Regions from separate parts of the Mycobacterium sp. NBC_00419 genome, predicted to be linked through region 1. Evidence: predicted binding sites of a transcription regulator. Region 1 holds the regulator's gene; the other holds the start of a gene.

The links. Region 1 encodes HspR, which represses chaperone genes until heat shock. Its sites were predicted from a motif close to ANNTGAGTNNNNNNNACTCANNT; they were not measured.
Region 2: lon (endopeptidase La) is a predicted target of HspR. The motif match lies at 10,857-10,879, and genes of this name have one in related genera.

What each region holds. Positions count from the first base shown of each region.
Region 1 covers NZ_CP107931.1:3,357,122-3,372,404, reverse strand. The annotation lists gene OG976_RS15940 (nucleoside deaminase) at 1-37, opposite strand, end outside; gene OG976_RS15935 (hypothetical protein) at 114-473, opposite strand; gene OG976_RS15930 (GAP family protein) at 556-1,224, shown strand; gene OG976_RS15925 (FAD-binding oxidoreductase) at 1,282-2,451, shown strand; gene OG976_RS15920 (hypothetical protein) at 2,548-2,805, shown strand; gene acsA (acetate--CoA ligase) at 2,813-4,606, shown strand; gene pdhA (pyruvate dehydrogenase (acetyl-transferring) E1 component subunit alpha) at 4,603-5,574, shown strand; gene OG976_RS15905 (alpha-ketoacid dehydrogenase subunit beta) at 5,571-6,596, shown strand; gene OG976_RS15900 (dihydrolipoamide acetyltransferase family protein) at 6,593-7,813, shown strand; gene OG976_RS15895 (acyl carrier protein) at 7,833-8,075, shown strand; gene OG976_RS15890 (aldose 1-epimerase) at 8,085-8,987, shown strand; gene OG976_RS15885 (heat shock protein transcriptional repressor HspR) at 9,073-9,444, opposite strand; gene dnaJ (molecular chaperone DnaJ) at 9,441-10,628, opposite strand; gene grpE (nucleotide exchange factor GrpE) at 10,660-11,325, opposite strand; gene dnaK (molecular chaperone DnaK) at 11,322-13,175, opposite strand; gene OG976_RS15865 (TPR repeat region-containing protein) at 13,378-15,283, shown strand, end outside.
Region 2 covers NZ_CP107931.1:158,872-174,154, forward strand. The annotation lists gene OG976_RS00855 (arylsulfatase) at 1-319, shown strand, start outside; gene OG976_RS00860 (PaaI family thioesterase) at 321-944, opposite strand; gene OG976_RS00865 (regulator) at 1,090-2,676, shown strand; gene OG976_RS00870 (hypothetical protein) at 3,244-4,830, shown strand; gene OG976_RS00875 (cupin domain-containing protein) at 4,820-5,230, opposite strand; gene OG976_RS00880 (tetratricopeptide repeat protein) at 5,301-6,989, shown strand; gene OG976_RS00885 (rhomboid-like protein) at 7,010-7,633, shown strand; gene OG976_RS00890 (nucleoside deaminase) at 7,645-8,124, shown strand; gene OG976_RS00895 (alpha-amylase family glycosyl hydrolase) at 8,121-9,431, shown strand; gene OG976_RS00900 (esterase family protein) at 9,739-10,737, shown strand; gene lon (endopeptidase La) at 10,891-13,224, shown strand; partial or broken gene OG976_RS00910 (TfoX/Sxy family protein) at 13,264-13,515, shown strand; gene OG976_RS00915 (SHOCT domain-containing protein) at 13,506-14,243, opposite strand; gene OG976_RS00920 (hypothetical protein) at 14,275-15,283, opposite strand, start outside.

The DNA of each region.
Region 1 (15,283 bases):
GCCGGCACGCTTCGGCCATCAGCTCGTCAGGGGTCATTGCTATTCCCTCCGCCGACAACTGATTTCGCCTGTGCCGCTACGGTAGCGCTTCAGTCCCCACTCGCAACCCCAGCTCAGAACGCTCCGGCGATCGGCGGTGTGGTCGAGGTGCTGTTCAGGTCGGTGGACGTCGTCGTCTCCGACGTGGTCTCCGGCGGAGGCACCATCTCTACTGCGCTCTCCGTGGGCTCACTCGTCGACGTCGTCTCAGTGGTGGACGGAGTCGTCGATGTCGTCGTGCGGGTCGACGACGTCGTCCTCGCGTATGGGGCCGACGTAGTGGTGGTGCGCACGATCGACGGCACCGACTCGGGATTGTGGTTCTGCGAACTCTCCGCGGTGTGCATCACGGCCCACACCAGGATCGCCAACAGCAGCAGAGCAGCAACACCCGAGGCGTACACCAGCGTGTGCTCGCGACTGTCGGGGTCCACGCGCAGTGATAGTACGGACCCCTGCCAGTGGGGAAACCCACAATTGCCCGGTACAGCGGGTCCGGGTTGGTAGGTTTCTCCCGTGACGAGCAGTCTTGGCTCAGAGCTGGCCGAAATCATCCCACTGGCGCTTGTGATCACGCTCTCGCCGCTATCGATCATTCCCGGCATCCTGATGCTGCATACGCCCGCCCCGCGGTCGACCAGCCTGGCCTTCCTGCTCGGCTGGCTTGTGGGCATCGGTGGTCTGACGGCGGGGTTCGTGGCGATCTCGAACGCGCTCGGCGGGCTCAACAAACAGCCGCACTGGGCTCCCTACGTCCGCATCGCGATCGGTGTCGCACTTATCGTGTTCGGGCTCTACCGGTGGTTCACCCGCAACCGCTCCGCGCACACACCGGCCTGGCTGACGTCGATGACCACCATCAAGCCCCCTCGCGCATTCGTCACCGCGGTCGTGCTCGCGGTGATCAACCCGAAGGTCCTGTTCATGTGTGCCGCAGCCGGTTTGGCCATCGGGTCGGCCGGACTGGGCGCCACCGGCGCGTGGACGGCGGACCTGGTGTTCACCGCAGTCGCCGCATCGTCGGTGGCGCTGCCGGTGCTGGCCTACCTGGTGGCCGGCGAGCGACTCGACGAGCCATTGGCCAAGCTGAAGAACTGGATGGAAGAAAAGCACGCCGTACTGGTGGCAGCGATCCTCGTCGTGATCGGCGTGATGGTGTTGTACAAGGGCGTTCACGGCCTCTAGCCGCAGGTGAGCCCGGGCCGCGGGAGCGGGGCGCGCACACGCGCCTAAGATCGCGCCGTGGGCCTCGAGGACCGTGACGCGCTGCTGGTGCTGCAGGCTGCGCTGGACCCGCACGCGCCCGGCTCCGACGAGCTGATCCGCCGGCTGTACGCCCGCTGGTTCGCCATCGACACCGAGGTACGGGACCTGTTCCCGCCGGAGCTGGACCACCAGCGCGCCGTGTTCGGGCAGGCCATGCACTGGGTGTTCGGCGAGTTCGTGGCGCAACGGGCGCAGGCTCCGGTGGCATTCCTGGCGCAGCTCGGCCGCGATCACCGCAAATACGGTGTGACGCAACGCCATTACGCGAGCATGCGCAAGGCCTGGTACACCACCATGCGCAGCCACCTGATCGACAACTGGAGCAATGCGGTCGACGACGCCGCCAATCAGGCGATCGACCTGATCATCGGAATCATGTCCGGGGCGGCCGACGCCGAGAATGGCCCGGCCTGGTGGGATGGCACGGTGGTCGAACACCACCGGGTCTCACGCGACCTCGCGGTCGTGCGACTGCAGCTGGATCGGCCGATGCCCTACCACCCCGGCCAGTACGTCAACGTCCAGATTCCGCAGTGGCCCCGGCGGTGGCGTTACCTGTCCCCCGCTATGCCGTCGGACCCGGACGGCTATATCGAGTTCCACGTCCGCTCCGTACTCGGCGGGATGGTCAGCAACTCGATGATCTCCGAGTGCAGGCCCGGCGACCGCTGGCGGCTGTCGAGTCCGCACGGCGCGATGGAGGTCGACCGCGACAGCGGCGACGTGCTGATGGTGGCGGGCAGCACCGGCCTTGCGCCACTGCGGGCGATCATCATGGACCTGTGCCAGTTCGGCGACAACCCGCGCGTGCACCTGTTCTTCGGTGCCCGGTACCCCTGCGAGCTCTACGACCTGCGCACCCTGTGGGAGATCGCCGCCACCAGCCCGTGGCTGTCGGTCTCGCCGGTGTCGGAGTACGCCGGCGACCCGCCGTGGGCTGCGAACTATCCCGACGTGCAACCGCCGCGCGGACTGCACGTCCGCCAGACCGGACGACTGCCCGAGGTGGTCACGAAGTACGGCGGCTGGGGTGACCGGCAGATACTGATCTGCGGTGGACCCGATATGGTTCGCGCCACCCGCGAGGCCCTGATCAGCAAGGGCGCACCACCGGATCGCATCCAGCACGACCCGCTCTCGGGTTGATGCCGCCGGCCACGAGTTCTGTGACTTTCGTCCCTTACGAACCTCTCTGGATGCGACGAGCATCACAGTCCATGGGGTTGGTAGTAAGGGGCTGGGATGACGACCACCGGTCCGGCTGACGAAGCCGGGGACCGCGAACTCGACTCCGTCGCTTGGCAATTCCTCTGTTCGCGCTTCACCGGGCGCGAGTACTGGGACTACTCGCTCGAGCGGCGGCTCGACGCATTCCTGCGTCATCACGGCCATGGGGACATCCTCAAGGACGGCGCGGCCTACGCCGCGGTGATCGAACGGGTGATGGCAAACATGGGGCGTGCACGCCGCGACGGCGTGCTCACCCCGCCGCAGCACTAGGGGGGACATGGACGTCATCCACAAAGGGGTGGGCGACTTCAAACTCGCACCGAACCTGACCGACTACGACAAGACCCGGGCGTCGTTCAGCTGGTCGGAGGTACCCGAGTTGTGTGCCGGAATGGGCGAGGGCGGCTGCAACATCGCCTACGCGGCCGTCGACCGTCACGCCGAGGGACCACACGCCGAACGCACCGCCCTGCGGTTCGTCGCCGACACCCCGGACAGCGACGACCTGCACACTCACGATGTCAGCTACGCCGAGCTGGGTCGGCTGACCCGCAAATTCACCAACGTGCTGCGCGGACTGCAGGTCGGCAAGGGTGACCGGGTCTTCGTGATCATGGGCCGCGTCCCCGAGCTCTACGTCAGCATGCTCGGTGCGTTACGCAACGGCAGCGTGGTCTCCCCGCTGTTCTCCGCCTTCGGCCCCGAGCCGATCGCCACCCGAGTCACCATCGGCTCGGCCGACGTAATCGTCACCACCGCGGCGATCTACAAGCGCAAGATCGCCAAGATCCGCGACCAGCTGACCTCGGTCAAGCACGTGCTGGTGGTTAGCGACGACGACACCGATCTCCCCGGCACCCAGAACTTCCACCGCCTGATGGACGGTGCCCCCGACGAGGCGCCCATCGAACACACCACCGCCGCCGACCCGTCGCTGCTGCACTTCACCAGCGGCACCACCGGAACACCCAAGGGCGCCCAGCACGTTCACGGCGCTGTCGCCATGCACTACATCACCGGCCGCTACGCCCTCGACCTGCATCCCGCCGATATCTATTGGTGCACAGCAGATCCCGGGTGGGTAACCGGCACCTCGTACGGGATCATCGCACCACTGCTGCACGGCGTCACCTCGATCATCGACGAGGCCGAATTCGACGCGCAGCGCTGGTACCGGATCCTGCAGGACGAGGAGGTCAGCGTCTGGTACACCGCACCGACGGCGATCCGGATGCTGATCAAGGCCGGACCGGAACTGGCTGCCGAGTACAGCTTCCCGCATCTGAGGTTCATCGCCAGTGTCGGCGAGCCGCTCAACGCCGAGGCGGTGTGGTGGGGAAAACGAGTGCTGGGCTTACCGATTCACGACAACTGGTGGCAGACTGAGACCGGCGGAATCATGGTTGCCAACACCCCCGCATTCGACATCAAACCGGGCTCGATGGGCCGACCGCTGCCGGGGGTGGATGTCTGCATCGTTGAGCACGACCAGGAGACCGGCGCGGTGCGGGTCATCGCCGAACCCGACGTCGAAGGCGAGCTGGCGTTGCGGGTGGGCTGGCCGTCGATGTTCCGCGGCTACCTCAACCAGGACGAGCGCTACCGCAAGTGTTTCCACCCCGACGCAGGCGGGGACCTCTACCTGTCGGGCGATCTGGTCAAACGTGACGCCGACGGCTACCTGTGGTTCGTCGGGCGTGCCGACGATGTCATCAAGGCATCGGGGCACCTGATCGGGCCGTTCGAGGTCGAGAACGTGCTGACCGACCATCCTGCCGTGGCCGAGGCCGCCGTGATCGGCAAGCCCGACCCGACCTACGGCGAGGTGGTCAAGGCGTTCGTCACGCTCAAGGCCGGCTACAGCGGCGACGAAGCGCTGCGCCGCGACCTGATGGGCCAGGCGCGCAAGCGACTCGGGGCGGCGGTCGCGCCCAAAGAGATCGACTTCGTCGACTCGCTGCCACACACCCGCTCCGGCAAGATCATGCGCCGACTTCTCAAGGCTCGTGAACTGGGGCTGCCCGAGGGTGACATCTCGACCGTCGAAAGCCCGGCGGGGGTGAAGGCATGACCGACCCCGCACTGGCCCGCGCGCTGCTGACCGACATGATCCGGGTCCGGCGCATGGAGGAGAAGTGCGCCGAGATGTACAGCGCAGGCAAGATCCGCGGCTTTCTGCACCTCTACGTCGGCGAAGAAGCAGTAGCGGCGGGGTCCTTGCGGGTGCTCGGCCCCGAGGACGCGGTGATCGCGACCTACCGCGAGCACGCACACGCCCTGCTGCGCGGCATCCCGATGACCAAGATCATGGCCGAGATGTTCGGCAAGCAGCAGGGCTGCTCCGGCGGTCGCGGCGGCTCGATGCACCTCTTCGACGCCGACAGGCGCTTCTACGGGGGCAACGCGATCGTGGCGGGCGGCCTGCCCACCGCGGCGGGCCTGGCCTTCGCCGACGCCTATCTGCACCGAGACCGATTGTCCGCCTGTTACTTCGGCGAAGGCGCGATGGCCGAGGGCGCTTTTCACGAGACCATGAACATGGCCGAGTTGTGGAAGCTGCCGGTGCTGTTCTGCTGCGAGAACAACCGCTACGCCATGGGTACGTCGATCGAGCGGGAGCTCTCCGACGTCGACCTGGTCACCCTGGCCGAGTCGTATCGGATTCCCGCCGCCAGTGCCGACGGCATGGATGTGCTGGCCTGCCACACCGCCATGGCGCAGGCCGTCGATCACGTCCGGACCAACGGTGGCCCGTTCTTCCTGGAGTTCCGCACCTACCGGTTCCGCCCGCACTCGATGTTCGATCCCGAGCTCTACCGCGACAAGTCCGAAGTCGAGAAGTGGCGTGAACACGACCCGATCCGCACCTTCACCGACACGTGTGTGACCGACGGGCTGTTGTCCGCCGACGACGTCGCGGCCATCGAGCAGACGGTGGCAGGCGAGGTTGCCGACGCCGTGGCCTACGCCGAGGCCGGAACCTTGGAGAACGTCGAGGATCTCACCCGGGATGTCATGACACCGCAGGTGCTGTCGTGAAGGCGACCTACCGCAGCGCCCTGCACGATGCCATCGCCGACGCCATGCGCGCCGACGAGCGGGTGGTCCTGCTCGGCGAGGACGTCGGCCGCTACGGCGGCACATACGCGGTGTCCAAGGGGCTGCTCGAAGAGTTCGGGCCCGATCGTATCCGCGACACCCCGATCTCGGAGCTGGGATTCGTCGGCATCGGGATCGGTGCTGCGCTGGGCGGTCTGCGGCCACTGGTCGAGGTGATGACGGTCAACTTCAGCCTGCTGGCGCTGGACCAGATCGTCAATACCGCGTCGGCGCTCCGGCATATGTCCAACGGGCAGTTCTCGGTTCCCCTGGTGGTGCGGATGGCGACCGGCGCCGGGCGCCAGCTGGCGGCGCAGCATTCGCACAGCCTGGAGAACTGGTATGCCCACATCCCCGGCATCACGGTGCTGGCGCCCGCCACGGTGGCCGACGCCTACGGGATGCTGCGCAGCGCGCTCGACAATCCCGATCCAGTGGTGATCTTCGAGCACGTCGGCCTGTACAACCTGGCAGCCGATGTCGACTCGTTCTCGGCGACCGACATCGCGCGCGCGGCGATCCGTCGCGCCGGCACCGACGTGAGCATCGTCGCCTACGGCGGCAGCGTGCCCAAGGCGCTCGACGCGGCCGATCAGCTGGCGCAGGCCGGAATCGACTGCGAGGTCATCGATCTGCGGGTGCTGCGGCCACTGGACGACCAGACGATCCTGGATTCGGTGCGTAAGACGCATCGCGCGGTGATCGTCGACGAGGCGTGGCGTACGGGCAGCCTGGCGGGCGAGATCAGTGCGCGCATCGTCGAGGGGGCGTTCTACGACCTCGACGCGCCGATCGCCCGGGTGTGCACCGTCGAAGTGCCGATCCCCTACGCCAAGCATCTCGAGGAAGCCGCACTGCCGCAGCCGGACAAGATCGTGGCCGCGGTGCGAGGGCTGTTCGGGGATGCCGGGGGCGGCACCGGCGGGCAGGAGCGCAGCGACCGGGGAATGGGCACATCGTGATCGAGTTCACGATGCCGGCGCTGGGCGCCGATATGGACGAGGGCACGCTCAACGAGTGGCTGGTGAAGCCCGGTGACACCGTGAGCCGCGGCCAGATCGTCGCTGTCGTCGAAACCACCAAGGCGGCAGTCGAAATCGAATGCTGGCACGACGGCATCATCGGGGAACTGCTCGTTCCGGTGGGCCAGACCGTGGCGGTCGGTACACCGTTGGCCACCATCGTGGAGGCCGGGGAGACGGTGCAGCCGCGCGCCGCCGCACCCACCGCCAGCGCCGTGGAAGCACCTGCGGCCGAGCCATCCCCACATCCGGTCGCCGCACCGTCACCGGTTGGCCATCGGCTGTGGGTGTCACCCGTCGCCCGGCGCACCGCCGCCTCGCTGGGCGTGGACCTGAAGACCGTGGCAGGTACCGGGCCGCAGGGCGCGATCACCCTGCACGACGTCGAACATGCCGCCGCCATCACACATCACGAGAAACCCACACCCGCGCCGGCACCCACGCCGGCCGTCGCCGCCGAGCCGAAGACCCCCGCACAGAAGGCCCGCGAACGCGGAGCGGCCATGCGCGCGTCGATCGCTGCGGCGATGAGCCGCTCGAAGCGGGAGATCCCGCACTACTACCTGTCCGACGAGATTATTCTCGACACCGCACTGACGTGGCTCACCGAGCAGAATGCCGGGGTTCCGATCACCGAGCGGATACTGGCGGCGGTGCTGCAACTCAAGGCAGTTGCTCTGGCCGCGCAGCGGTTCGGTGAGTTCAACGGGTTCTGGCGTGACGACGTCTTCGAAGCCTCCACGCAAGTCCATGTGGGAGTGGCGATCTCGCTGCGCGGCGGCGGCCTGGTGGCTCCGGCGATCCACGATGTCAACGAGAAGAAGCTCGACGAGCTGATGCGCGATCTCACCGACCTGGTGGCCCGAGCCAGGGCCGGCTCGCTGCGCAGCTCGGAAATGTCGGACCCCACCCTCACCGTGACCAACCTCGGCGACAAGGGCGTCGACTCCGTGTTCGGGGTCATCTATCCACCGCAGGTGGCGATCGTCGGGTTCGGCAAACCCGCCCAGCGGGTGGTGGTGGTCGACGGCGGCATCAGGGTGGCCACGACGGTGCAGGCCAGCCTGGCCGCCGACCACCGCGCCAGCGACGGAGCGCGGGGCGCGCTGTTCCTGGCCGAGATCAACCGGCTGCTGCAGCATCCCGACGAACTGTGATGGCCCGTAAGGAGACACGATGAGTACAGCCGACATACGTGACCAGGTGGTGGCCGAACTGATCGCCATCGCCCCCGAAGTCGAGGAAGGCGACCTGAGCGACAGTGAGCTGCTGCGCGACCAGGTGGACCTCGATTCGATGGACTGGCTGAACTTCCTGGTGCGATTGCACCAGCGGTTCGAGGTCGACATCCCCGAGTCCGAGTACAAGTCGCTGCGCACCATCGAGGACCTGACGAGCTATATCGGCGCACACCGATAGAATTCGACGATGGCCCAGCTGCCGTCCGTCGTCCTCACAGATCCCACCTCTGCGCTCACCGCCACATTCGTGCCGTCGGCAGGAATGATCTGCACCTCGCTGTCCGACGGCGGCGTCGAGCTGCTCGGGCAGCGGCGTGGCCTGCAGGCCTATCTGGACAACGGCAAGACGATGGGTGTGCCCATCCTCTACCCATGGGCAAACCGGTTGAGTGCCAACACCTATAACGTCGACGGCGGCGCGGTGACGTTGACACCCGGGGTGGGTGGCGTACGTGCCGACGAGCACGGCCTGCCGATCCACGGTGTGCTGTCGGCCTACCCGGGCTGGCTGGTCACCGAGCAGTCCGACACCCGACTGACCGCCGTCCTCGACTTCGCGGGCCAGCCGCGGCTGCTCGCCAGCTTCCCGTTTCCGCACATCCTCACCGTCGACGTCACGCTCGACAACCGCGCTATGACCGTACGGACGACCGTCACACCGACCACCGCGGCGCCGGTGCCGCTGTGTTTCGGATTTCACCCCTACCTGACCATTCCCGGTGTTCCGCGCGCGCAGTGGACGTTGCGGGCGCCGGCGCTGCGCCACTTGCCGGTGGACGGTCAGGGGATCCCGTCGGGGGTTGTCGAGGACTGGGCGGCATTCTCCGAGCCGTTGGGCGACAAGACTTTCGACGACGGATTCGACGGGGTTACGCCTGGGGCGGTGTTCGCTCTGTCGGGCGGGGACCGCCGCATCGAGATCGTCTTCGACCACGGCTATCCCGCAGCCCAGATCTTCGCACCGGGTGGTGAGGACTTGGTGGCGATCGAACCGATGGCTGCACCCACCAACGCTTTACGTGCCGGTGGCTATCCCGTCGCGGTACCGGGACGGCCCGCGACGTCGACCTTCACCATCCGGGTCGGCTGACTTCTCGTCGAGATTGAACCTGCGCAGCTCGCCACTCGCAGTTCTCCTGCGTGAGTTCAATCTCGGCGCGGCGAGTTCACGAGCCTCAGCGGCGGGGCTTCCAGACCACCAGCGCGGTGCTCTTGGGCACCACGGCCAGATCGCGGCGCTGGTTGGCGCGCAGCAACTCCAGCTCCCTGGCCATCTCCTGGATGCGGGACTGCAGCGCCTCGACCTGATTGGTCAGCTCGATGATCCGCTTGATACCGGCGAGGTTGACACCCTCGTCCTGCGACAAGCGCTGCACCTCGCGCAACAGTTCCACGTCGCGTTCGGAATAACGCCGCCCGCCACCGGAACTGCGCCGTGGGCTGACCAGCCCGAGCCGGTCATAGGTACGCAGCGTCTGCGCATGCATACCGGCCAGCTCGGCGGCCACCGAGATCAGGAATGTGCGCGACTCCTCTGATGCGCTCATGCCCGATTACCTGCCCACCCGGCTCTCGGGTCGAAACCGCTGGCCTTCTCGGCTGCGGCGTATGCCTCGAGCGCTTCGAGTGCGGTGCCCTCAAGGCTGGGCGGAACCGCCACCTTGACGGTGACCAGCAGGTCGCCATGCCCACCGCTGCGCTTGGGGACACCTCGCCCGCGCACCCGCAGGATGCGTCCGTCGGCCGTCCCCTTGGGCACCCGAACACCGACCTTGCCTTCCAGAGTCGGCACGGAAAGTGTTGTTCCCAAAGCCAGTTCGGTGAAACTCACCGGAACCGTCACGGTCAGGTCGTCGCCATCGCGGCCGAAGACCTTGTCCGGGCGCACGTGCACGGTGACGTACAGGTCACCGGACGGCGCGCCGCGCAGCCCGGCCTCGCCCTGGCCGGCCAAGCGGATACGCTGACCGTCCTCGACGCCGGGAGGGATCCGCACGTTGATGGTGCGGGTCCGGGTCGCGACGCCGGTGCCGCGGCACTCGTCGCAGGGGTGCTCGATGATCGAGCCACTGCCCCGGCAATCGGTGCACGGTTCGGAGAACCCGAACGCGCCCTGATTGCGGTTGATCATCCCGGAGCCATTACACGTGGCGCAGACCTTCGGGCTGGTACCCGGACGCGCGCCGCTGCCATGACAATTGGTGCACGGCGCCGGACTGGTCAGCCGCAGCGGCATGGCGACACCCTTGGTCGCCTCCAGAAAATCGAGATCGGTTTCGGTCTCGAGATCCTTGCCGCGACGCGGTCGGCTCGGCCGTTGCTGGGCGCCCCGGCCGAACAACCCGCCGAACAGGTCGCCGATGTTGGCCCCGCCGTCCTGGCCGGCCTGGCCGAACAGGTCGTTGAGGTTGAAATCCCCACCGTCGCCGCCGAAGCCGCCGCCCGGAGGGGCACCACCGCCATTGCTGAACCGGCGACCGAATCCGCCGCCACCGGCGAACAGACGACGGGTCTCGTCGTACTCCTTGCGTTTGGCCGGGTCGGTCAGCACATCGCGGGCCTCGCCGACCTCCTTGTAGCGTTCGTCGGCGGCGGAATCGCCCGGATTGCGGTCGGGATGATTATCGGCGAGCAGCTTTCGGGATACCCGCTTGATCTCCGCCTCGTCGGCGTCGGAGGAGACGCCGAGCACCTTGTAAAAATCCTTTTCAACCCATTCGCGTTGAACCATGCCGCGTCACCTCCTCACCGTGTTGTCGTTCCTACTGATCTGATTCTGCGTTCTGAGCGCCGGAGTCTCCTGCGTTCTGCCGCGTGTCGGCCCCATCAACGTCACCGTCGACCGTGTCGACAACGCCGACGAGGGCATGTCGCAACACCTGATCGCCAAGGGTGTAGCCCTGCCGCATCACGGTGCCGATCACCGGCTTGGAGCCTTCACCCTCATGCTGCACGGCCTCGTGCAGCGACGGATCAAACTCGTCGCCCTCGGCGCCGAAGGCGGTCAGGCCCAGCCCGGTGAGGGCGGACACCAGCTTGTCGGCAACCGACTTCAGCGGGCCGGCATCCAGGTCACCGTGACTGCGGGCGCGGTCGAGATCGTCGAGCACGGTGAGCAACTGGCTCACCACGACGGCCTTGGCCCGCTCGCCGGCTACCTGCTGGTCGCGCAGCGCACGCTTGCGGTAGTTGGCAAAGTCGGCCTGCACACGCTGCAGGTCCGACGTGAGTTCGGCGACCTTGTCGGCCAACTCGCCACCCGCCGGCCCGGACCTGAATCCCGAGTCGCTTCGCTCCTGCCCACCGGCGTCCCCCGTCCCCGGCCCACTCGGGGCCGGGGCGGAGGACTCGCGAACTTCGCCAGTCAGCGGGTCGATGCGACGCTTGTCGGTGAAGGTCACCGGTTCGTCTGCATGCCCTTCGCTCACTTGGTCTCCTGATCGTCTTCAACGACCTCGGCGTCCACCACGTCGTCGGACGACGAGCTGCTGGACGAGTCACCACCGGCGGCCTGCTCGGCCTGGGTGGCCTCGTAGATGGCCTGGCCCAGGGCCTGGCTCTCGACGCCCAGCTTCTCCATCGCCGACTTGATGGCGCCGATGTCGGTGCCCTCGAGTGCGGTCTTGGCCTCGGCGATCGCGCCATCGACCTTCGTCAGCGTGTCCTCGGGAACCTTGGATCCGCCTTCGGCTTCACGCTGCTCCTTGACGAACTTCTCCGTCTGGTAGACCAGCGACTCGGCCTGGTTGCGCACGTCAGCCTCTTCGCGACGCTTGCGGTCCTCGTCGGCGTGCGCCTCGGCGTCCTTGATCATCCGGTCGATCTCTTCCTTGGACAGGCCGGAGCCTTCCTGGATCTTGATCGTGTTCTCCTTGCCGGTGCCCTTGTCCTTGGCCGTGACGTGCACGATGCCGTTGGCGTCGATGTCGAAGATGACCTCGATCTGGGGCACGCCGCGCGGAGCCGGCGGGATACCGGTCAACTCGAAGCTGCCGAGCAGCTTGTTGTGCGAGGCGATTTCGCGCTCACCCTGATAGACCTGGATCTGCACCGACGGCTGGTTGTCGTCGGCGGTAGTGAAGGTCTCCGACCGCTTGGTCGGGATGGTGGTGTTGCGCTCGATCAGCTTGGTCATCACCCCGCCCTTGGTCTCGATACCGAGGCTCAGCGGCGTGACGTCAAGCAGAAGCACGTCCTTGACCTCGCCCTTGAGCACGCCGGCCTGCAAGGCGGCGCCGACGGCGACGACCTCGTCGGGGTTGACGCCTTTGTTGGGCTCCTTGCCGCCGGTGAGTTCCTTGACCAGGTCGGTCACCGCGGGCATGCGGGTGGAACCACCCACGAGCACCACGTGGTCGATGTCGGCCACCGAGATGCCGGCGTCCTTGATGACCTGCTGGAACGGCTGACGCGTGCGGTCGAGCAGATCCTGGGTGATCTTCTGGAATTCCGAGCGGGTCAGCTGTTCGTCGAGGAACAGCGGGTTCTTGTCCGCATCGACGGTGATGTAGGGCAGGTTGATCGAGGTGCTCTGGCTGGAGCTGAGTTCGATCTTGGCCTTCTCGGCGGCTTCACGAAGCCGCTGCATGGCCATCTTGTCCTTGGTCAGGTCGATGCCGGCCGAAGCCTTGAACTTGTCGACGAGCCATTCGACGATCCGGTCGTCCCAGTCGTCGCCACCGAGGTGGTTGTCGCCCGAGGTCGCGCGGACCTCGACGACACCGTCGCCGATTTCCAGCAGCGAGACGTCGAAAGTACCGCCGCCGAGGTCGAAGACCAGGATGGTCTGTTCCTTGTTGCCCTTGTCCAGGCCGTAGGCCAGGGCCGCGGCGGTGGGTTCGTTGACGATGCGCAGGACGTTGAGTCCGGCGATCTGGCCGGCCTCCTTGGTGGCCTGACGCTGGGCGTCATTGAAGTACGCGGGCACGGTGATGACCGCGTCGGTGATGTCCTCGCCGAGGTAGCTTTCAGCGTCGCGCTTGAGCTTCATCAGCACGCGGGCGCTGATCTCCTGCGAGGTGTAGTCCTTGCCGTCGATCTCGACGGACCAGTCGGTGCCCACGTGCCGTTTGACCGAACGGATGGTCCGGTCGACGTTGGTCACTGCCTGGTTCTTGGCGGGCTGGCCGACCAGCACTTCGCCGTTGCGCGCAAAGGCGACCACCGACGGCGTGGTGCGGGACCCTTCGGAGTTGGCGACCACGACGGGATCGCCACCTTCGAGGACCGCGACGCACGAGTTGGTGGTCCCGAGGTCGATACCGACCGCACGAGCCATGTTGTGTTCCTCCTGAATAGTTACGTCTTGAGTCTGAGCGGACCAGACTCAAGCCTGCTCCTGTCGACGGTCTTCTGTCAACTCAGACTTGAGCCTGATTCACTCAAGTGTCGAAGTGGTCAACGGCAGGTATCCCGGATTTGTTCCCGGCGCCTTCCAGGTGACTGGAACCGCCATCAGATTTGGGTAGAGTTTGCTCATTGTGGGCATCACCCTCGCTGACCTGGAACGGTGGGACGCCGGAGCTGTTCGCTCGGTTGCCGATGCAGCCACCGAGCGCGCTCACGACACGCGTGCCGCCGCCCATGACCTCGGCGCGATCATGAACCGCTTGGTCTGGGAAGGCGAAACCTACGAGTCGGCGATGGCCAAGGCCAGGACCATCAGCAGCGAACTCGAGAAGCATGCCGACGAGTGCGATCAGGCCGCGAACGCCGTCAGGTCCGCAGCCTCCGAAGTCGAGTCGATCAAAGCCGAGTGGTCACGGATCCAGCACATGGCCGACCGCTGGAGCATCACCATCGACGTCGCGGACGGGGCACTGCACTACCCGACACCGGCCGACCCTCAAGCGCGAGCCGAGATCGAGCACCACGTCCAGATCGTTCACGACGCCATCGTCGACTTGCTACGCCGGGCGGACTCCACCGATCAGCACCTGAGCGCAGCGGTGAACGGCGCGATCAGCGACATGGCCGACGCGCTGGGCACCGATCACATCGATTCGCCGCAAGACGCCCAGCAGACGGTGGAGCAGGCGCTGGCCGGCAACCGGGACGCCGCGGCCCAAGTGAAGTCGGTGCTCGATTCGATCACTGCTGACCAGCGTGCGGGGAAAGCCCCACTCACCCCCATGCAGGCATCGGTGCTGAGCCAACTGCAGGCCCAGCAACACGGAATGTCCATCGACGCCCTCAACACCGCCGAACAGGGCCTCGGCGACAGCAGGGGCATCATCGGCGATTCGTGGCAGTTGATGAGCGATCCGAACATTCACTTCCCCAAGACCGAACTGACGCCCGGCGCGCTGGACGACCCCAAGACCATGGGCGCGGGCGGATTCGGGCAACTTCCCGCTAAAGTGCAATCAGTGCTGTCGTCCAAAGGAATGTCCAACCTCAATGAGATGGGCAAGCTGACCAACATCGTCAAGGACGGCAATCCCCTACTGCGACAGGGCACTGCGCTGGACCGCACCATGCTCAACAAAGCCACCGAAATGATGGATTCCCCGACGTTCGCCGGGACGACCATCGCCGACCGTGGCGGTTCGTCAGGAATCATCAACGACGGCAGGCCGATTGCGCTCGATGTGCTAGCAACGGCCGGACAGGATCATCTGGCGGTTCACGATGTCGTTCGGGATTCGGCCTACGCCGACCGCTTCATGAAGGGCGCGACGTCCACCGACTGGAGCGACGGCGGGAAGGCCGCGGGGGCGATGTTCAGTTGGACCGGCGATGCCGTCAACGGTCCCGATGCCAAGCTGGCCGCTGAAACCGCCTCGGCTTACGGGTCCTACGTCGGGCATCACGAGCAGGAGCTGCTGCACATGGGCGGCAACCAGACACTGGGACAGATGAATCCCGAACTGGTGCAGGGCCTTTCGCACGGCCTCGCCCCCTACATCCCAGACATCGCAGAGCTCTCGGAGGGGCGTCACCCGGGGTTTGCCGTGCCGGATACGGCCGGTGATGCACAGAGTGGGAATATGCCTGTTGCGAAAGGGATCTTCTCGGTACTCAGCACCGACCAGGAGGCTTCCGCTTATTTCAATGGTCAGACCGGCCACGCCGCAGTCGATGCACAGATGGATTACGCAGATGACTTCAAGAACGGGGCCGACATGTCCAGCAATAACCACCGGTTACGCGATTCAATGACCCTGCAGGGACTGGTCGACTCCGGAATCCACAATGCCACAGACGCGGCCGGCATCAACGACGACGCCAAGACGGCGGCTGCCTACGCAGCCAAGAAATCCGCCTATGACTTGGCCTTTGGTGGGCTAGACGCCGCGGGTGTGCCCGGTACCGACCTGGTATCCAACGCATTCGCGCAAGCGCTGATTGGTGAGCAACCCGCCGCCAAATGGGATGCGCACGCCG
Region 2 (15,283 bases), 2.4 Mb from region 1:
TGCCGGAAAGCACCAGGTGCGGATGGAATTCGCCTATGACGGAGGCGGATTGGCCAAGGGCGGCACCGTCACCCTCTTCCACGACGGCAAGCCGGTGGGATCGGGCCGAGTCGAGATCACCATCCCGATGGGCTTCTCCGCCGACGAGGCCTGCGATGTCGGGCGCGACACCGGCTCGCCGGCGTCACCGGACTACGGGCCCAGCCACAACGAGTTCACCGGCACGATCGACTGGGTCCAGATCGACCTGGGCGACGACAGCCACGACCACCTGATCACCGCCAAGGATCGGCTGAAGCTGGCGATGGGCAAGCAGTAGCTCAATCCCTGAGCCAGCGCGGGATGATGAAGACGCCTTCGGCCTCGACGGTGATGCCCTCGGCGTCGGAGATGAAACCGGCGCAGAAGGTCTTGACCCCGTCGGTGCGGGTGATGGCCGCCTCGGCGTGCAGCGGCCCCAGCGGGGTGGCCCGCACGTAGCGCATGGTGATGCTGCCGGTGAACCGCGGCTTGCGGTCCGGGCTGGCGGCCTCGCCGAGAACGTGGTCGAGGATCAGCGCCGACACCCCGCCGTGAACATGTCCGGGCGGGCCCTCGTAGGCCGCGCCGAGGTGGAAGTCCGCCCACCGCCGCCCGTCCGGTTCGCGGTGCACCGCCAGGGGCGGGGCCAGGGCATTGCGGACGCCGATGACGGCGTTGCCCCAGCCCATGCTCTCCCCGTCAGCGGTGCGGCGCACGCCGAAGGCCCCGTCGATCTGCCGGCTGCGCAGCCGCGCGACGGCCGCGTCGACGTCGGCCTTGACCGCGGCGACGGTCTCGGCGTCGGCCTCGGTGCGGATAGTGGCGTCGACCAGCTCACGCACGGATTCGGTCAGCGGTTCGTAGATCGCGCGCAGCCGAGCGACCTCCTCGGCGGGGATGTCCTCGACGGTAAATTCCAGCACCCCTGCACTAGAACACGGTTCTACCGCGGGTGTCTAACTGGCACTCCCGTCAGCGAATAACACGATTGACACACAGCCGTACCGTGTTCGGAATCTGTTCGTCGAGAATCTGCAGGTAGCCCTACACGCGCCCAGGAGACCATGGATGAGCACTGACGTGACCGATCAGCCCGCAGCGTCACCCGACGACGTCAAAATCGCGTGGTGGACCCGCGGCGATCTCAACGCCTTCTTCGGCCTGGGCTTCAACATCCTGGTCAACGTCTTGACGCTCACCACGCTGATGATCGGCGTGATCAAGCTGCCCGCCGACGACGTGCTCGGCACCGTCCTGCCGGCACTCGGTGTGGCACTCGTGCTGGGCAACCTCTACTACACGTTCCTGGCGCGACGGCTCGCGCAGCGCGAGAACCGCAGCGATGTCACCGCGCTGCCGTACGGGCCGAGCGTCCCGCACATGTTCATCGTCGTCTTCGTCGTCATGCTGCCGGTGTATCTGGCCACCAAGGACCCCATCGAGGCGTGGAAGTCAGGCCTGGCCTGGGCATTCATGATCGGCGTGATCGTCATCATCGGTGGCTTCGTCGGGCCCTATATCCGCAAGCTCACCCCGCGCGCGGCGATGCTGGGAACGCTGGCCGGCATCTCGATCACGTTCATCTCGATGCGACCGGCTGCGCAGATGTGGGAGGCGGCCTGGATCGGCCTGCCGGTGCTGGCCATCATCCTGATCGGCTTCTTCACCGACGTGAAGCTGCCCGGCAACATCCCGGTCGGCCTCGTCGCGCTGCTGGTCGGTACCGCGATCGGCTGGGCCGGCGGCTTCATGTCGGCACCGGACGTCAGCCAAGCCGTCTCCGACATCGCCATCGGTATCCCCGACCTGCGCATCGACCTGTTGTTCTCCGGGCTGTCGCACCTGGCGCCGCTGCTGGGGACCGCGATTCCGTTGGGTGTCTACAACTTCACCGAGGCCATGAGCAACGTCGAGAGCGCCGCGGCTGCCGGTGACAACTACAACCTGCGCAGCGTGCTGATCGCCGACGGCGCAGGCGCGGTGATCGGCTCGGCGTTCGGCTCACCGTTCCCGCCCGCGGTCTACATCGGCCACCCGGGCTGGAAGGACGCCGGTGGTCGGGTCGGCTACTCACTGGCCAGTGGTGTGGTGATCGGAGTTCTGTGCTTCCTGGGCCTCTTCGGTGTGCTGGCCGCGCTGCTCCCGGTGCCGGCGATCGTGCCGATCCTGCTCTACATCGGGTTGCTGATCGGAGCACAGGCCTTCCAGGCGGTGCCGCGCCTGCACGCTGTGGCCGTCGTCGCCGCCCTGCTGCCCAACCTGGCGCAGTGGGCCAGCGGACTGATCGACAACGCCCTGAACGCGGCCGGAACCTCGGCGAGCAAGGTGGGGATGGACGCACTCGGCGGTGCGGGCGTGGTCTACGACGGACTGCAGACCCTGGGCGAGGGTGCGATTCTCGTCGGCCTGCTGCTGGGCACCATGGTGACGTTCATCCTGGACAAGAAGTTCCGCTTCGCCGCGCTTGCCGCGGTCGTCGCCGCGGCGCTGTCCTTCATCGGGCTGATTCACGCACCGGAGATCTCCTGGGCCGCAAATCCGCAAGTGGCCCTTGGGTATCTGTTCTTCGCGGTGGTGTGCGTGGCGTACTCGTTCCTGCCGGGGGCCAACGAGCCGGTGACCGTCGACGAGGCCGATATCGTCGCCGGGCATTAAGTCTGCGGGAATCGACGGTCCTCGATGGGCCGACCTGAGGCGACAGATTGACGACGGCGTGTCCGGTCGGTGAATGATCATCGACGGACCGGCCGGCAGAGCGCAGGAAACGGTGCGCGAATTTACGCTGTTGCCAATACGCCTCGCATGCCCGGAAGGTGCGCCGTGCAATCAGCTACCAGAGCCCGTCTCACATCAGCCGTCTTCGCCAGCGGAGTTGGCCTGGCGATTGCGGCCTGTCCGTGGTCTGCGGCGGCCGAGTCGGACGGCGCGAACTCGTCTGAATCTCCGTCGGCGGCGCACTCGGCCGCCAAGGCTGGTCCTGCCCGCAAGACGGAATCACCGGCGAGCGTGACGGCCCACGCTGCGAGAAGCGGTCGCAGTGGCGCGGCCGTAACGTCAGATGCGGCATCGACGAAGCGTCTCGTCAAGATCTCGCTCTCGCCATCGGCCCGTCCGGTTTCGCCGACAGAACCTGTTGAGAACGAGCGGATCTCGGCGCCAACGGCCAGCTCCGTGACAGGCCTCGACGCCGCTGTGACCCCGACGACTTCGCCGAGCGGCCCGGTGAAGACCGACGCGCCGGTAGCCGAAGTCGCCCGTTCCACGTCGCTGGCGCCGGTATCACCCTCTGCCGTAAGCACTTCCGGAGCAGCGTCGGCAATGTCTTCGGCAGCGGCGCCTGGCGACCCACTCGTGGGCATGGTTTCGGGTCTCCTCGCGCTGTCCGGGACCCCGACGTCGCCGACTGAACCGCGGCCACTGGAAGTATTGGTGCGGGCGCTCTTTCGGCCCCTACTGGGAACGACAACCCAAGGATTTGTCTTCAGGAACGAAAGCAGCCAGCCTGTCACATTCGTGGGATATGGGACAACGGAACGTCCGGACGGCGGCGGACCCGCACCTGACACCGTCGTCGCCCCGAACCAGACCCTCAGGTTCGAGGTGATCTACAACTTCTTCAAGACGACAAGAGTGCAGGCGCTGTTCACCACGGACGCGGGTGCGACGATCTTCACGTCGAACCTCACCGTCGGACCGTTCAACGAAGCCTCGTCCACCTGTGCGACTACCGGCGGCGGTCAGCGATGCGTCGCGGATAAGAAGAACATCAGGTTCGTGAACGCGCCGGCGACGAATCTCGCAGGTCTGTTCGACGCCGTGGACACCACATCGACATCCTTTGGTGATCGACTCCTCGGCATCGTGGGCGGGTTACTGGGAACAACGACTCAGGGCTACACCGTCTACAACCTCACCAACAAGCCGCTCACGGTGGCGGGCTACGGCACATCGGAACTCCCAGAGAACGGTCTGCCCAAACCCGGCACGGTGATTCCCGTGGGAGGCACGGCACGAATCGAAGTGATCTACAACTTCTTCCAATCAACCACCGTCGAACCCGTGCTCACCACCGGGCCCAATGGCACGATCGTCACCGCCGACCTCACTGTCGGCCCCCTCAACGGCGCTTCCTCTACATGCGGCGCTGTCGGCGGAAGTGACCGCTGCTCGGCGGAGGGCAAGTCGGTCGTCGTGTTGCAGGCGGCTGGAGGAAACACCGTTATCGGGCCGGATCAAGCTCAGACGCAGGCCAGAATCATCGAGGCACTGTGTAAGGACGGCGGCAAGGCCAGCTGCGACTTCAAGCCCGAGAGTGAAACCAGGGCGCTCAGCGAGCCACGCAACGTGGCCAGCCCCATCATCAATCGGGGCGTGAACCCCATCAAGCGGACACTCAAGTTGATCGATGTCGTGAGCCAGACCGACAGCCTCAACATCACCGCGAAGGCATCGTTCAGCAATCTGACGAAGACCATCAACGCCGAGATCAGCACCGCATACGGGCATACGTGGACCAACACCAAGACGTTTGAGGAAGACATCGAGGTGACGACGCCGCCCGGGTACACGACCACTATCACCGCTCGACAGCCCGTCTTCCGGGTGACCGGAACGTTCACCGTGGTCGTCGACGACACCACGTTCACGCTGACCGGTGTGCAGTTCGACAGCCCGGACACGAAGGCCAACTTCGGTTCGTACGAGATCATCGACACACCGAACACGCCCACCACTCCGGCGGTGCCGCAGTGGCTTTCGGCGGTTCTCACCGCGCTGGGTATCCGGCTCAGCAACCCAATCACGGTGTAGGCGCGGCGCCGGGACTTCGATCAGCGACGAAGGGAACCTGCGCGCCATCGGCCAGCACGACGTACAGCCGGCACCACGGGTCGGTGCCGACGAGGCGCCACTGATGCCCGGAACCGACGGTGTCCTCGGCGAGCAGGATGTCACCGGGATGCAGGGTGAACTCCTCGTTGTCGCGGGTGGTGAACACCAACGTCCCGGCGAGCGTGATCACGAGCTGACGCACCGGGGCGGTGTGCCAGGCCAGCGTGCCACCGCTGACCGTCTCCTCGGCCGTCACGCGGGCGGCGGCCATCGCCGCCGAGACCAGATCGTCGTTGCGGCCCGGGGCCAGATCAAGCCGGCCGATCTGGACGTGAGACTGATCGTCAGCGCCGGTGAACAGACGCACGCAGCGAATCATGCTCGAATCCTTTCGTTCTGCCAGGTTGCAACGGTATCGGGATCGACGCGGCTGACCTATCCTCAGCGCCATGACGGTCCACCTCGTTGATGCCGAGCCGTACTACGACCTCGGCTCCTATCACCGGACCGTCGACACCCCCTCCGCGCAGGCACAGGTGTGGTTCGACCGCGGCCTGGTGTGGGCCTACGCCTTCAACCACGAGGAAGCGATCGCGTGCTTCGAGCGTGCGCTGGCCCTGGATCCTGACCTGGCGCTGGCCCGGTGGGGCATCGCGTACGCGATCGGGCCGAACTACAACAAGGCGTGGGACGCGTTCGACCCCGTCGATCTCGCCGCATCCCTGGCCCGGGCCCGCACCGAGTTGCGGCTGGCCGCCGACGGCCGGGCCGGCGTCGTCGAGCAGGCCTTGATCGCGGCCCTGGCCGCCCGCTTCCCCACCGACGACCCCGACGACGCCGAGGCGCTGGCGGCCGGGCACATCGCCTACGCCGACGCGATGGCCAAGGTGGCGGCCGCCCACCCTGATGACGTCGACGTGCTGGCGCTGGCGGCCGACGCACTGGTCAATGTGACCGCATGGGCGTTGTGGGACAGCCGAACCGGCGAACCGGCGCCGGGATCGCGCGTCGTGGCGGCCAAGAGTCTGCTCGACCGTGCGCTGACCACCGAGGCCGGGCGGACTCATCCCGGCGTGCTGCACCTCTACATCCACGCGATGGAGATGTCGGCACACCCCGAGGACGCGCTGCCGGCCGCGGACCTGCTGCGCGGGCTGGTGCCCGATGCCGGTCACCTCGAACACATGCCGTCGCACATCGACGTGCTGTGCGGTGAGTACCGATCCTCGGTGCTGGCCAACCAGTCCGCGGTGCGCGCCGATCGGCTGTTCGTCGAGCGCCAGGGCCCGCTGAACTTCTACTCCCTCTACCGCGCGCACGACCTTCACTTCGTCGTGTATTCGGCGATGTTCTCCGGACAGTCCCGGACCGCCCTGCTGGCCGCCGACGAACTGGCTGAGCAGCTGACCCCCGAACTGCTGTCCATCTCCTCGCCGCCGATGGCGGACTGGCTGGAAGCGTTCGTGCCGCTGCGGGTGCACGTGCTGATCCGGTTCGGCCGCTGGGACGACCTGATCGCGTTGCCGTTGCCCGACGATCCCGAGTTGTATTGCAGCACAACCGCAACCATTCATTACGGTCGCGGAGTGGCACACGCGGCCAAGGGTCAGCTGGCCGCGGCCGTGGCCGAACGTGAGGCCTTCACGGCGGCGTACGCCCGCATCCCGGAGTCCCGGTATCTGTTCAACAACACCAGCCGCGACATCCTGGCGGTCGGCGCTGCCATGCTCGACGGCGAAATCAGCTACCGCGAGGGCAACTACGACGAGGCTTACGCCCACCTGCGGCGAGCCATCGACCTCGATGACGCGCTGCCCTACGACGAGCCGTGGGGCTGGATGCAGCCGACCCGGCACGCCTACGGTGCGCTGCTGCTCGAGCAGGGCCACGTCTCAGAGGCCGCCCAGGTGTATGCCGCCGACCTTGGTCTGGACCCAACATTGAGCCGGTCGTGTCAGCACCCGGGCAACGTGTGGAGCCTGCACGGCTACCACGAATGCCTGCAGCGGCTGGGCCGCACCGAGGAAGCGGTCATCATCGGCCGCCAGCTCGAACTGGCCAAGGCGCGTGCCGACGTGCCGATCCTGGCCTCGTGCGCCTGCCGCATGGAGGTCTTCGAGAAGAGCTGCTGCGGCTGAGGCCCACGTATCGTCGACGAGTGGTCGACGAGCTTAGGCACCGCCTGGCGCGGTTCGTGGGCGGTGCGCCGGTGACCTTCAGCTGGCTGGCGCTGCTCCTGATGACCACCGTCGCCCAGCATCTGTTGCCGCGCTGGCATCTGATCGTGCTGCTGCGCAAGGACTCCACCAACCTGCATCACCTGGCATCCGACCCGGTCCGGGTGCTGATCACCAGCCTGCTGTGGCTCGACGGCGCCGCCTGGTGGTGGCTCTACCTGGCGGTGTTCTGCGTGTTCCTGGCGCCGGCGGAGCATCGGCTGGGTTCGCTGCGGTTCGTGGTCGCCGGGCTTATCGCCCACATCGTCGCCACCTACGTCAGCGAGGGATTCCTGTACTGGCAGATCCAGGAGTCGATGGTCTCACCGCGATATCTCAACGCGCGCGACGTCGGAGTCAGCTATGTGGTGGCGGGCATCATCGGCATCCTCACCTACTGCATTGCCAGGCCCTGGCGGTGGGTCTATCTGCTGCTCGCTCTCGGCTGCTTCGTCGCGCCGGTCGTCGTTCATGCCACCTTCACCACGGTCGGTCACCTGACCGCACTGCTGATCGGGTTGGCGCTCTACCCGTTGACCCGCTCCCGGCGCCGGGCTGCTGCGTAGAGTGAGACAGCGTGGCGCTCAGCGACGAGGACACCAAATGGCTCGGCCGTTGCGTCGAACTGGCCCGCACCGCGCTGGAGGCCGGCGACGAACCGTTCGGCTCGGTCCTGGTCGGTGACGACGGCGCGGCGCTGCTCGAAGACCACAACCACGTCGCCGGCGGGGACGCCACCGCCCACCCCGAGTTCGCGATCGCCCGCTGGTCGGCGCAGCACCTCTCACCGGAGCAGCGCGCCGCCGCAACCGTCTACACCTCCGGTGAGCACTGCCCGATGTGTGCGGCCGCCCACGCCTGGGTTGGATTGGGCCGCATCGTGTTTGCCGTCTCCGGCGCTCAACTGGCCCAGTGGCTCGTCGAGTGGAAGGCGCCGCCGCCCCCGGTCGCGCCGCTACCCGTCACCGCGGTGGCCCCCGATCTCGTCGCCGACGGGCCCGCACCGCAGTACCGCGACGAGATGATGGCGCTCTACGCCGCGAGGTTTCGGCCATGAGCGCATCGTCCTGGGTTCGCCACGCGATCTGGTGGCACGTCTATCCGCTCGGATTCGTCGGCGCCTTCCCAGCCGACACCCCACCCGGACCCGGCGAGCACCGGCTGCGCCGCCTCATCGACTGGCTTGACCACGCAGTGGAACTCGGTACGTCGGGTATCGCGCTCGGCCCTGTCTTCGCATCGCGCACCCACGGCTATGACACCACCGACCATTACCGCATCGACCCGCGTCTGGGTGACGACGGTGACTTCGACGAGCTGATCGCGCAATCTCACCAGCGTGGGCTGCGGGTGCTACTCGACGGCGTGTTCAACCACGTCGGAACCGATTTCGAGCGTTACCGCTCGGCCGAGGACGGCGACGCCGGCGCGGCGGGCTGGTTTCGCGGACGTCCTGGGCGCTTCCACACCTTCGAAGGCCACGGCGAGCTCATCACGCTCAACCACCACAGTCCGGACGTGGTCGACTACGTCGCGGACGTGATGAACCACTGGCTCGACCGCGGCGCCGACGGATGGCGCCTGGACGCGGCGTACGCGGTGCCGGAGTCGTTCTGGGCCGAGGTACTGCCGCGGGTTCGGCAACGCCACGCCGACGCATGGTTCGTCGCCGAGGTCATCCACGGCGACTACGTCGGGTTCGTCGAGGGATCCGGGGTGGACTCGGTGACCCAGTACGAGTTGTGGAAGGCCGTCTGGAGCAGCCTCAACGACGGCAACTTTCACGAACTGGACTGGGCGCTGCAGCGCCACAACGACTTCCTGGCCCGATTCACACCCCAGACGTTCGTCGGCAATCACGACGTGACCCGTATCGCCAGCCAACTCGACCGTGCCGAGCACGTCGCGCACGCTCTGGTCTTGCTGTTCACCACCGGCGGGGTGCCGACGATCTACGCGGGCGACGAGTTCGGATACCGCGGGGTCAAGGAAGAGCGGGCCGGCGGCGACGACGCGGTGCGCCCCGAATTCGGCTCGCCCCCGGCAGATCTCGACGACGACGGCCGCGCAGCGCTCACTCTGCACCAGTTCCTGATCGGGCTGCGCCGCCGCAACCCGTGGTTGCACGAGGCGGCGACCCGGGCGCTGCACCTGGAAAACCGTTGCTACGCATACGAAACCCGATGTGGCGACGAGGCATTGATCGTCGCCCTCAACGTCGACGATGTGCCGATGCACCTGCCCGTCGCCGAACTGGCCGGCAGGCCGGCCCGGCTGGCCGGCGGTACCGGCGCTCCGCCGGAGGACCTCGTGCGCGAGGTGGTGGTCCCGCCGCAGGGCTGGCTGGTGCTGCGCCCCGAGTGAGCTAGAGCAGGTGCGGCGATACCCGAGGTGTTGCTGAGGCGTGATCGTGCCGTTATCTCCCGGCCCGTGCATCGTTCCGCCATCTGCCGCGTCTACCCAGCTCAGCGGCGATACAGGGTTGCGACCCTGTGTCCAGAGTGACCACTGTGACAAATACGGCGAGTCCTGGACGTCTCCCTATCGTTAGCTAACCGCGACTTGGCGCACCGCTGCGCGTACCGAATCCGCCATGCGCCACGTGTTTAGCTACCGGCGCAGAGCACTTTGACTACGGACCGAATACATATGAAAGGTGATGGTTGTCGTCATGAAAATCGTCGAGATGATGCGAGGCACTTGGTTGCGCCGCGTGGCCGCAGCCTTCGTGGCCGCACTCTTCTTGCCCGGCTTGATCGGCGTTGTCGGCGGTTCGGCGACAGCGGCCGCCTTCTCCAAGCCCGGGCTTCCCGTTCTCTACCTTGATGTTCCGTCGGCCTCGATGGGCCGCAACATCCGTATCCAGTTCCAGGGCGGCGGCACGCACGCGGTCTACCTGCTCGACGGCCTGCGTGCGCAGGACGACTACAGCGGCTGGGACATCAACACCCCGGCGTTCGAGTGGTTCTACGGTTCGGGCCTGTCGGCGGTCATGCCGGTCGGCGGCCAGTCGAGCTTCTACACCGACTGGTACCAGCCGTCGCAGGGCAACGGTCAGAACTACACCTACAAGTGGGAAACGTTCATGACCCAGGAGCTGCCGACCTATCTGGCAGCCAACTACGGCGTCGACCCCAACGGCAATGCCGTCGTCGGTCTGTCGATGGCCGGCAGCGCAGCGCTGACCTACTCGATCTACTACCCGCAGAAGTACACCTACGCCGCGTCGCTGTCGGGCTTCCTCAACCCTTCCGAGGGCTGGTGGCCGATGCTGATCGGTCTGGCGATGAACGACGCGGGCGGGTACAACGCGCAGAGCATGTGGGGTCCGTCGTCTGACCCGGCATGGCGGCGCAACGACCCGATGGTCAACATCAATCAGTTGGTCGCCAACAACACTCGGGTCTGGATCTACTGCGGCACCGGTACGCCGTCGGAACTGGACACCTCCGGTGGCGGCGGAAACCTGATGGCCGCACAGTTCCTGGAGGGCTTCACTCTGCGGACCAACAAGACCTTCATGGACAACTACCTCGCGGCTGGTGGACGCAACGGCGTGTTCAACTTCCCCGCGAACGGCACCCACAGCTGGGGCTACTGGGGACAGCAGCTGCAGTCGATGATCCCGGACATGCAGCGGGTTCTGGGGGCCACCCCGACCGCGGGCTGATCCCGGTCACATCTGGACAGCGAGCCTGTCGCCTTCGGGCGGCAGGCTCGCTGCTGTGTGGGGTCCACCCCTTCCGCCGCGGGCGAACACGCGGTCGGGAACAAGCCCACGATCACCAAGGTTGAGCCTTTCAGACTGAACTTTGGAGGATTGATGGCTGAAGCCACATCGGTGCCCGTTCTTTTCCTGAGCGACCCCATCGTGCTTCCCGGCATGGTGGTTCCGATCACGCTCGACGACACCGCCCGGATCGCGGTCGACGCTGCCCGCGCCAGCGACTCCGGCAAGTTGCTCATCGCGCCGCGGCTCGACGACCGCTACCCCTCCTACGGGGTGCTGGCGTCGATCGTGCAGGTGGGCCGCATAGCGGGAGGCGACGCCGCCGCCGTGGTGCGCGGTGAGCGCCGCGCCCACATCGGCGCGGGAACCACCGGCCCCGGCGCCGCGCTGTGGGTCTCGGTGGACGAAGTGGCCGAGTCGGAGATCACCGACGACACCAAGGCGCTCGCCGCCGAATACAAGAAACTGCTGCTGGCCCTGCTGCAGCGCCGGGAGGCCTGGCAGCTGGTCGACGCGGTCAACCAACTCACCGACCCGTCGGCGCTGGCCGACACCGCTGGCTACGCGTCGTATCTGACCAACGTGCAGAAGCGTCAGCTGCTGGAGACCGAGACTGTCGACGAGCGGCTGCAGGTGCTGATCGACTGGACCGCCGAGCACCTGGCCGAGGTGGAGGTCAACGACAAGATTGCCGACGACGTCCGCTCCGGGATGGAGAAGACGCAGAAGGAATTCCTGCTGCGCCAACAGCTCAACGCCATCCGCAAGGAACTCGGCGAAGGCGAGCCCGACGGCAGTGACGACTACCGCGGCCGCATCGAGGCCGCCGATCTGCCCGACAAGGTCCGCGAGGCCGCGCTGCGCGAGGTCGGCAAGCTGGAACGCTCCAGCGAACAGAGCCCCGAGGGCGGCTGGATCCGCACCTGGCTGGACACCGTCCTGGACCTGCCGTGGAACGTCACCACCGAGGATTCGACCGACCTGAAGTCGGCCCGGCAGATCCTCGACGCCGATCATCACGGCCTCGACGACGTCAAGGACCGCATCGTGGAGTATCTGGCGGTCCGGGCGCGGCGCGCCCAGCGCGGCCTGCAGGTGGTCGGCGGACGCGGCTCGGGTGCGGTGATGGTGCTGGCCGGCCCTCCCGGCGTCGGCAAGACCTCGCTCGGTGAGAGCGTGGCCCGTGCGCTGGGCCGCACATTCGTCCGCGTCGCCCTGGGTGGTGTTCGCGACGAAGCCGAGATCCGCGGGCACCGGCGCACTTACGTCGGTGCGCTGCCCGGCCGGATCGTCCGCGCCATCGGCGAAGCCGGTTCGATGAACCCCGTCGTCCTGCTCGACGAGATCGACAAGGTCGGGTCGGACTACCGGGGTGACCCGAGCGCAGCCCTGCTGGAAGTTCTGGACCCGGCGCAGAACCACACGTTCCGCGACCACTATCTGGATCTGGACCTCGACCTCTCCGACGTCGTGTTCCTGGCCACCGCCAACGTCATCGAGAACATCCCCTCGGCCCTGCTGGATCGCATGGAGCTGGTCCAGATCGACGGCTACACCGAGGACGACAAGGTCGCCATCGCCCGCGACTACCTGCTGCCCCGGCAGCGGGACCGTGCGGCCCTGACGGCCGAGGAGGTGACCGTCACCGACGACGCGCTGCGCAAGATCGCCGCCGACTACACCCGGGAACCCGGTGTGCGGCAGTACGAGCGGTTGTTGGCCAAGGCCATGCGCAAGGCCACTACCAAGCTCGACTCCAGTGACGCTCCCATCACCATCGACGAGCCCGATCTGGTCGAGTACCTGGGCCGGCCGCGGTTCACCCCGGAGTCGGCCGAACGCACTGCAGTGCCCGGCGTCGCGACCGGCCTGGCCGTGACCGGACTGGGCGGTGATGTGCTTTACATCGAGGCCGGATCGGTGGAATCGGACGCGGCCGGTGAGCCGGCTCTGATCCTGACCGGTCAACTGGGTGACGTGATGAAGGAGTCGGCGCAGATCGCGCTGTCCTACGTCCGCTCACATGCCGAGCAACTGGGCGTGGACCCCGCGGCGCTGAACCGCAAGATCCACGTCCACGTGCCCGCGGGTGCGGTGCCCAAGGACGGGCCGTCCGCCGGTGTCACGATGGTCACCGCCCTGGTGTCGATGGCCACCGGCCGGCAGGTCCGCTCGGATGTGGGCATGACCGGTGAGGTCACGCTCAACGGCCGGGTGCTGCCGATCGGCGGAGTCAAGCAGAAGCTGCTGGCCGCTCAACGTGCCGGACTGTCAACGGTTTTCATTCCCGCGCGCAACGAGGCCGACCTGGACGACGTTCCGGCTGAGGTCCTGGCGGCGCTCAGTGTGCAGCCGATGACCGATGTCGCCGACATCGTGGCGCTGGCCCTGGAGCCGGCGGCCGGGGCGGTCACCACAGCGGCCTGATACCCGGTGGTGCGGGGTCGTCGACGATAGCCTTGGGCGATGGCCTACGACCCCGCACTGGCCGACCGGATCCGCGAGGCGCTCATCGGTGTTCGCGGCGTCACCGAGAAGCGGATGTTCGGTGGCCTGGCATTTCTGGTCAACGGCAACATGGCCGTCGCGGCCAGTGGGGGCGGTGACCTCATGGTGCGAGTGCCGCCCGAGGAGACCGTGACCTTGCTGACCCGCGCCCACGTCTCACCGATGATCATGTCCGGCCGGGAGACCCGGGGTTGGTCCGGTCAGGACTCCAGCAGCCGCTTCTTGGCGGCGCTGAACTCGGCATCGGTGATGTCACCGCGGTCACGCATCGTCACCAACCGGCGAAGCGACTCCGCCGCTTCCGCGTCGAGGTCATCGGGCACCGGGGTGCCGCGAACGATCGGCTCGTCGGGCACCGCTTCGATGTGTTGGGGATCGGCGGGATCGACCAGCACCGCGAGCCTGTCCCCCGGTTCGGGAACCTCACCGAGGGTGAACGTGCCCGTAATCCGCGCGTCGTACGGCGAAGCGCCCGAGGCCGGTTCGACACGTACCCGCATCGCACGCCGCGCGGAGTCCTTGGTGACAACCACATTCAGCGCGGGCCGCACGACGTCGAGCACCACAGCCCAGGCCCGCACCCCGGCGCCGCGCAGCCGGTCGACCCGTTTGACCGCCACCGTCAACCACACCGCGTAGGCGGCGACGATCGCCGCACACACCGGCACCGCCCACCCGCTAAGCGGCGCGGTCCAGTCAGCCGCCCAGGGCACCGTCGATGCGATCAGCCAGCCCAGCGCCACCGGACGCGGTGCGCGGCGCGATATCTGCAGGAACACGACGAACTGGATGACGTATCCGCCGACCCACACCCCGAGTGCCCAGCCCTTCTGCGAGACCTGGGAGGCCTCGGCCAGAAGATGGGCGCCGATCAGCGCGGGAGCGACCACGAGCACACACCACAGTGCCGAGAGCACCGCAATCCCGCGCCACATCATCGGGTCACGGTATACCGGACCCGCGATGCGATCAGGTGAGTGCCCCGGCTACCAGTTCGGTGTCGACCTCGGCGTCGGCGAGCACGGTAACCGTGCCGGTGGTGCCGTCCATCCGTACCCGCGTGCCGGTCACCAGTCGCGTGGTCGCGTCGGCGACGCCGGCTAACACCGGAATGCCAAGGTGGGAAAGACTATTGGCCGGTATTGGACCGTCGACGACGATCCCGCCCGGCGTGCCGAACAGCACGATCGATTCGACGTCGGCTGTCGTGATCACCGCGACCTCCTCGGGCCCAAGACCGGCATCGGCGGCCGAGCGCACCACGCGCACCGTCCCCTCGACCACGCCGCCGGCAACGACCGTGCCCTGCAGGCGCTCGTCGGCGACACCGGGGCCTGCCGCGCACTGCGGCGACCAACCACCGTCGATCACCGTCGGCAGGCTCAGCGCCTGTAGGCGCTGCCGCTCGGCGGCGCGGCGTTTGATCCGCAACTGCGCGTCCACCGGCATCACCAGCGCCTCCTCGACGGTGAGGAAGAACATGTCGTCGATCTCGCAGAGCTTCTCCTCGCCCACCCGTCGGCTGGCCAATTCCCTTACCGCCAAACGGACTTGGTGCGTGAAACGCAGCGTGCAGTCCAGAGCGACGGCGCGGTAGGGCCGCGGTGGGCCATCGGCGTACTGCGGATGGCGGTGCAGCGCCCGCTCACCCGCGGCGATCACGGCATCGGGGCGGTCCCCGATCACTGACGCGGCGAGCTCCGCGCCGCCTGGGCCGCGATGCCCGAGCCGGGCGATGACGGTATCGACGGCGGCGCCCACCATGGGTGCCGCCGTACGCACCGCATCGAGGTCGCCGGACTCCAGCGATTCCTGGACGTAGGGATGAGCCCGCAGCACGTTGGCCAGCGAGGCCATCTCCGCGTCGATCCGGACGCTGTCACCGCGGGCGCCCGTCGACGGCACCGGCGCGACCTCGGTGAGCAGCCAGGCCTGGGCCGCCAGTACCCAACCCTCATGGACTCTGCTGCGCAGCAAC